Regions from separate parts of the Streptomyces sp. NPDC048288 genome, predicted to be linked through region 1. Evidence: riboswitches for the same ligand, from Rfam matches in the RefSeq annotation. Region 1 holds a riboswitch; each other region holds the start of a gene.

Evidence for each region. Region 1 has a riboswitch for cyclic di-AMP ahead of ACGFZS_RS14440 (transglycosylase SLT domain-containing protein). Riboswitches for the same ligand answer to the same signal wherever they lie in the genome.
Region 2: another riboswitch for cyclic di-AMP. It lies ahead of ACGFZS_RS13405 (NlpC/P60 family protein); the one in region 1 lies ahead of ACGFZS_RS14440 (transglycosylase SLT domain-containing protein).
Region 3: another riboswitch for cyclic di-AMP. It lies ahead of ACGFZS_RS46085 (M23 family metallopeptidase); the one in region 1 lies ahead of ACGFZS_RS14440 (transglycosylase SLT domain-containing protein).

What each region holds. Positions count from the first base shown of each region.
Region 1 covers NZ_JBICZD010000003.1:673,298-675,553, reverse strand. Annotated here, with positions in the region: gene ACGFZS_RS14445 (HAD family hydrolase) at 1-477, shown strand, start outside; gene ACGFZS_RS14440 (transglycosylase SLT domain-containing protein) at 573-1,070, opposite strand; cyclic di-AMP (ydaO/yuaA leader) riboswitch at 1,076-1,271, opposite strand.
Region 2 covers NZ_JBICZD010000003.1:469,434-471,689, forward strand. Annotated here, with positions in the region: gene pcrA (DNA helicase PcrA) at 1-732, opposite strand, end outside; cyclic di-AMP (ydaO/yuaA leader) riboswitch at 1,066-1,238, shown strand; gene ACGFZS_RS13405 (NlpC/P60 family protein) at 1,247-2,256, shown strand, end outside.
Region 3 covers NZ_JBICZD010000021.1:54,086-56,341, reverse strand. Annotated here, with positions in the region: gene ACGFZS_RS46090 (GntR family transcriptional regulator) at 1-425, opposite strand, end outside; gene ACGFZS_RS46085 (M23 family metallopeptidase) at 623-1,378, opposite strand; cyclic di-AMP (ydaO/yuaA leader) riboswitch at 1,391-1,554, opposite strand; gene ACGFZS_RS46080 (M16 family metallopeptidase) at 1,757-2,256, opposite strand, start outside.

The DNA.
Region 1 (2,256 bases):
GCGGTCGACCAGGACGGTGTGGACGGGCTCACGCTCATCGAACCGGGCTATCTGATGCCCCACCCCACGCTGCCCGCCCTGCGCGTGGGCCGACGCGACGACCTGTGGTGCGCGCCCATCAGCAAAGTGCTGCTGCGCCACCACACCCTGTCCGACGACGAGCTGGCGGCGACCGCCCGCGCGGTGGTCGGGTCGCTCGCCACGGTCACCATGTCGGGGCCGGGAACCGTCGAACTCCAGCCGTGCGGGGTGACCAAGGCGACGGGGCTGGCGCTGGCCGCCGACCATCTGGGACTGAGCCCCGAACAGGCCATCGCCTTCGGGGACATGCCCAACGACATCCCCATGTTCGACTGGGCGGCCTACGGGGTGGCGATGGCCAACGCCCACCCCGAACTCAAGGCGGTGGCCGACCGGATCACCTTGTCGAACGAGGACGACGGAATCGCCGTCGTCCTCGAAGGACTGTTCCCGTAACGCTGTTGCCCATACGGCCACGAGGTCATGACGTCATGAGGCCATAAGGCCGTCGGACGCCATTAAGCGGCTCGGGCCGCCTCAAACCTCGGTGATCAGTAGGCGCCGTGGACGTTGTCGATCGAGCCGTACCGCGCGGCGGCGTAGTTGCAGGCGGCGGTGATGTTCGCGACCGGGTCGTAGATGTCGAACGACGTGCCGACCACGTGGTAGGTCTTGAACGTCGGGTCGATCACCTGGAGCAGGCCCTTGGACGGGATGCCCTTGGCCGCGTTGGAGTCCCAGAGGTTGATCGCCTGCGGGTTGCCGGAGGACTCGCGAATCACGTTGCGGTAGATGCCGTTGTAGGTGCCCGGGATGTGCCTCTCCGCCATGATCGCGAGCGACTCCCGGATCCAGCCGTCGAGGTTGTTCGGGTACCCGGCAAGGGTCGTCGAGGGCGTCGTGGCGGTGGGGGCGGAGGCGACGGCGGCCGAGGCGGCGGTCGCCCCGATGAGCGGGAGGGCGAGTACGGCGGCGCCGGTGCCGACGGCGGCGAGCGCGCGGACGATGCGGTTACGGCGGGGACGGCGGTTCTGAGCGGCAGCAGACATGGCGAAGTTCCTCTCCGTCGCCTGCGAGGTGAGCTGTCGGGTTCGGGCCCGGGGAGTGCCCGGCCGCACCGCCCGAAGGCGAGGCGACTTCACCCCTAGCCGTTCCGGTACGACGTCCGTCGATGACGTCGGTCGCCCGGTACGGCGGCTTACCTGGTTCCCCCGCTCCTGCCGTGCGAATGGACTCGTCAATGGGTCACGACGGGCGGCGGCAGGATTCGGCGTCCGCCCGGCGAGCGGGAACGTATGCGAGAGCACATGTCCGGAACAAGTGTCAGATTCACATAAAGAACTGATTGACCTTGATCTGCGACGTATGGGGTGCTTGATCCTTTGCGGTTGCCAACCCTCAACTCGCCCACAGGGAAAGGGAAGGAAGGGTCGCCTTACGTGATATGTGGCATCTGACCCCGCGTGACCTACTTCACGAACCCGCAATTAAGTCAAATCGGACATGAGGGATTTCCTGGAATCCGCTCATCTCTGGGTCGGGCCGAAAGTGGACCCATTCTCATTCGTGCGAAATGCCCCTTTAGGGGTGAGAAAGTGACCCGCGTCACGGGTGATTTCGCATGTAGTCTGACTTTTTGCATTGCGGATGATTTCGGACTTTAGGGGTGAATGCCCCGGTCGCTCGCGCCCGATGAAGGGAAGGGTCGCTCTCGGCGGGTGCGTGATCCTGGTCACGTCGTGCCGAGTGGTGGGCCGGTCCCCTCCGGCGCGTGCGTGTCCGCCATGAGGCGGAACCCCCGCTGCGGGGCCGGTCGTTGTCATGGTGAAGTGTCCGCGGTGGTGGGAGGTGCCGAAGGTGGCGTCGGTCTCGTCCGTGCGGAGGTCCTCGTGGGCCGTCCCGTGAACGCGGGAGGGGGCCCGGGCGGGCATGATGTGTGCCCGTCGGCTTCCGCCGGTGGCGGAAGGGGTACCCCCGGGCAGGTGATGTCGCCCGGAGGAGGTGCGGTCGCTCCCCGACGCGACTCTGCCGCCGGACCCGCCCGACCCGGACCCGGACCCGCCCGACCCGGACCCGGCGGTGCCGCTCAGGGACACGGCCTATGCCGCGGTTCGGGACAACCGCCAGCACTTCCTGTTAAGTCAGTGGATGTCAGGTCGTATCAGCTGATCAAAAACATACCGGTCGTGATCCGATAGCGCCCGGGGTGTAACGGTGGGCGCCCTCGGTGATCGA
Region 2 (2,256 bases), 200 kb from region 1:
CCGCGACTGGTAGAGGGCGTAGGCCTGGGCGAGGGTCTTCTCGAAGCCGTCGCTCGCGCGGGCGGCGAAGTCCTCCTCGTCGACCAGCTCGTTCTTCAGGTTGCTGACCTGGGCGCTGAACGACTTCGGCGGGTAGCGCTTGGGGTCGAGGTCCAGGTCGCGGCAGACCAGGGCCATCAGCCGCTTGGAGTCGGCCGCGTCGTAGATCGAGAAGGAGGAGGTGAAGCCGAGCTTCTTGCTCTCCCTGCGCAGGATCCGCACGCAGGCGCTGTGGAAGGTCATCACCCACATCGCGTTCGCGCGCGGGCCGACGAGCTGCTCGACGCGCTCCTTCATCTCGCCCGCGGCCTTGTTGGTGAAGGTGATCGCGAGGATCTGGCCCGGGTGGACATGGCGCTCGCCGAGGAGGTGGGCGATGCGGTGGGTGAGCACGCGCGTCTTGCCGGAGCCGGCGCCGGCCACGATGAGCAGCGGGGAGCCGGCGTGCACGACCGCCGCCCGCTGGTTGTCGTTCAGTCCGTCCAGGAGCGCCGCCGCGTCCAGGGCGGGGCGGGGGGCGCCGTCGCGGTAGTGGGCGTCCCGGTCCGGGGGCGCGTCGAACTTCCCGCCGAACAGGTCGTCCGGAATCGGCTCCGGTACGTGCTCGTCCTCGGGCGGCGGCGGGGGTTCCTCCTCGTGGCCGCGCGGGGGCTGGAGGCTCGCCAGGAAGCTGTCGTCAAAGAGGCTGCTCATCGCTCTCCGAGTCTAGGCCGCCCCACTGACAACCGGCCGCCACCCCGAAAACTCGCCCGGGTGACCGCACGGATTCCCTCCGTCACGGCCGGTCGGCGCACGTCACGCGCGGCTGCGAGCGGCCGAGGGCGACCACGCGGGTCCGGAAGCCGCCGCATCGAACACCCGGCAAATCGCCCACAACACCCTGAATCACCCGGCCCGAACTCGCCCGAACGCCAAGGTCACGAAAATGTATCGGGCATATCGCACATCAACCTTCACACGGGCCACACGAGTTGGCTAGCGTGCCGGTCAGGCCGTACGACACCCACCGGCGAACGTCGCCGGGCCGTACGGCCTCCGCCGAGTCCGGGACGCCCTCGCGCGTCCGGAGCCGGGGACCCACACCGACCTTGGGGTGAATCGGTCCCAACTCCCCTCCCGGGGAGGGACCGTAGGGCAACCCTTCCGAACCACCCGCCCGAACCCGACAGCTAACTCGGTAGGCGGAACATGGAAGGAGTCGCCTCCGTTGGCGTCGCACCGCAAGTCCCGCCCCTCGGGAACGCGCGTAGCAGGCATACGCACCCCCGCCCTGGCCACCGCCGCCCTCACCTCCGTCGCCCTGCTCTCGCAGACGGCCAACGCCGCGCCCTCCGCGGACGGCAAGCCGAGCATGGAGGAGGTGGAGAAGAAGGTCGACGACCTCTACCGGCAGGCCGAGTCGGCGACCGAGAAGTACAACGCGGCCAAGGAGAAGACCGGTACGCAGCGCAAGCAGGTCGACACCCTGCTCGACGACGTGGCCAAGCGCACGGACCGGCTGAACAAGGCGCGTGAGGAGCTGGGGTCGTTCGCCGCGGCCCAGTACCGGACCGGCGCCAGCGCCCCCGACACGGCGACCTTCCTGCTCGCGGACAGTCCGCAGGACTACTTCGACCAGACGCAGCTGATGAGCCGGCTGACCTCGCGCCAGAAGGACGCGGTCGACGACTACGCCACCCAGCAGTCCGCGACCATGAAGAAGCGGCAGGAGGCCGCCAAGAGCCTCGAGACGCTCACCGAGACGCAGGACGACCTCAAGACCGCCAAGACCACCGTCCAGACGAAACTGGCCTCCGCGCGGGAGCTGCTCTCCAAGCTGACGGCGCAGGAGAAGGCGCGGCTGGCCCAGATCGAGAAGCAGAAGCAGGAGGCGGCGGCGCGCAAGGCCGCGGAGCTCGCGAAGCAGCAGGCGGCCGCCGCTGCCGCGGCCGAGCAGGACACCTCGTCGTCCTCCTCGTCGACGTCGTCCTCCAGCGGCTCCTCGTCCTCCGACTCCTCCTACGCCACGAAGGCCGCCAAGGCCATCGCCTTCGCCCGCGCGCAGATCGGCAAGCCGTACGTCTGGGGAGCGACCGGCCCCGGCTCCTACGACTGCTCCGGGCTCTCGCAGGCCGCCTGGAAGGCCGCGGGCGTCTCCCTGCCGCGCACCACCTACGACCAGGTGAACGCCGGCACCACCGTCTCCCTCGCCGACGCCCAGCCCGGCGACCTGGTCTT
Region 3 (2,256 bases), on a different contig from region 1:
GCGTGGCTGCCGGTGGCCTGGGCGAGCGTCTCGTGGAACCAGCCGCCCAGCGAGCGCAGGTCCTCGCTGCTGCCCCGCCGGGCCCGCTCCTGGCCCAGCCTGACGAGTCCGCGCAACACCTTCAGGTGGGCCTCGGTGCGGCGCTGGGCGGCCCGGGAGGCGCCCAGCGGCTCCAGCAGCAGGCGCATCTCCAGCAGGTCGGCGGCCTCCTGCTCGCTCGGTTCGGCGACGCACGCGCCCGCGTGCCGGCGCGTGACCACGAAGCCCTCGGCCTCCAGCGTGCGCAGGGCCTCGCGGACGGGGACGCGCGAGACGCCGTAGCGGCGGGCCAGGAGTTCCTCGGTGAGCCGGCTGCCGCGCTCGTAGACACCCGCGACGATGTCGTCCCGGATCGCCGTGCATACCGAGTGCGCCGGAATACGCATGACCGACCTCCGTCTTAATCCCCGTGAAACGCCGCCGAGTGGCGCCCGTTCCGTGACTCTATTGCAATGAGCGGGAATTTCCGACGGGGGGCCGGATTCCATGGATATATTTTGGACAGCAAGGGCGCGAAAACGGCGAAAGCCCCGGCTCGGGAGCCGGGGCTTCGGAAGATCTCGCGGTGCTCACACCGTCCGCGTCAGACGTTCACGCCGTGCTTGCGGAGGTAGGCGACCGGATCGACGTCCGAGCCGTACTCGGGGGTCGTGCGGGCCTCGAAGTGGAGGTGCGGGCCGGTCGTGTTGCCCGTGGACCCGGAGAGACCGATCTGCTGGCCCGGGGTGACCTTCTGGCCCACCGAGACGCCGATGGACGACAGGTGGCCGTACTGGGTGTACATGCCGTCGGCCATCTTGATGACGATCTGGTTGCCGTAGGCCCCGCCCCAGCCGGTGGAGACGACCGTGCCGGTGCCGACCGCGTGCACGACCGTGCCACTGGCGGCGTGGAAGTCGATGCCGGTGTGGGCACCCGAGGACCACAGGGAGCCGCCGGTCTTGTAGCCGGTGGAGACGTACGAGTCGGAGATCGGCGCGACGAAGGCGTTGAGCCGCTTGCGCTCGGCCTCCCGCGCGGCGCGCGCCTTGGCCGCGCGCTCCTTCTTGACCTCCGCGACGGCCTTCTTGCGCGCGGCCTCCTCGGCGGCCTTGCGGTCGGCGGCGGCCTGCTGCGCGGCGGCCTGGGCGTCGATCTGGTCGGCGACCGTGTCGCTGACCGTGATGACCGGGGTGAGGCCGGTCTGCTCGACGGAGTTCTCGGCGGCGAGCGCCGGGGCTGCGGAGACGGTGCCGATGACACCGGTGGTGGTGAGAGCCGCGATACCGGCGGCCTGCGCGGTGGTGCGCTTCACCCGGCCGGGACGACGGTGCTTCCCGGAGGCGCACATGAACGCCATGTAGAGGCTGGTCCTTTCCTTCCCTCTCGCCTACCGGGTTAGCTGACGGGTTCGGAGCAGGAAGGTCTCCTACGGGCCCCCTCGCGGCTCGCGCGGGCGCCCGATTCACCCCAGGGACGACGTGGGTCCCCGGCTCCCCTGGCTCGCGCCGTACGGGGACTCGGCGATGGCTGTCCGGTGCCGCGGGCGCGGCGCACTGCCTGACGGACAGCCCGGAAGAACCTATGAGGGCGGGCTCTCAATGCCCAAACGGATCACGTTTTTTGTAGCGCATCCCACAGGGCAGACAGGCAACCTCCGCCCCAATTCGGACATTTAAGGGCCCTGGTGACACCACGGTCACCAGGGCCCTCGCACGCGCGCGTGTCCGCCGTCCGGCTACTCGGCGGCGACGACCGTGACGGTGCCGATCCCGAGGGCCTCGACGGGCTCCTTGATCTGTGCCGCGTCACCGACGAGGACGGTCACCAGACGGTCCACCGGGAAGGCGTTCACGACGGCCGCGGTGGCCTCCACGGTGCCGGTGGCGGCCAGTTGCCGGTAGAGCGTGGCCTGGAAGTCGTCGGGCAGGTGCTGATCGACCTGGTCGGCCAGGGTGCCCGCGACGGCCGCCGCCGTCTCGTACTTGAGCGGCGCCACGCCGACGAGGTTCTGCACGGCCACATCGCGCTCGGCGTCCGTCAGGCCCTCGGCGGCGAGGGTGCGCAGCACCGTCCACAGGTCCTGGAGGGCGGGACCGGTGTTCGGGGTGTCCACGGAGCCGCTGATGGCGAGCATCGAGGCGCCGGTGCCGTCGGGGGCGGAGCGCAGGACCTGGCCGAAGGAGCGGACGCCGTAGGTGTAGCCCTTCTCCTCGCGCAGGACGCGGTCCAGGCGGG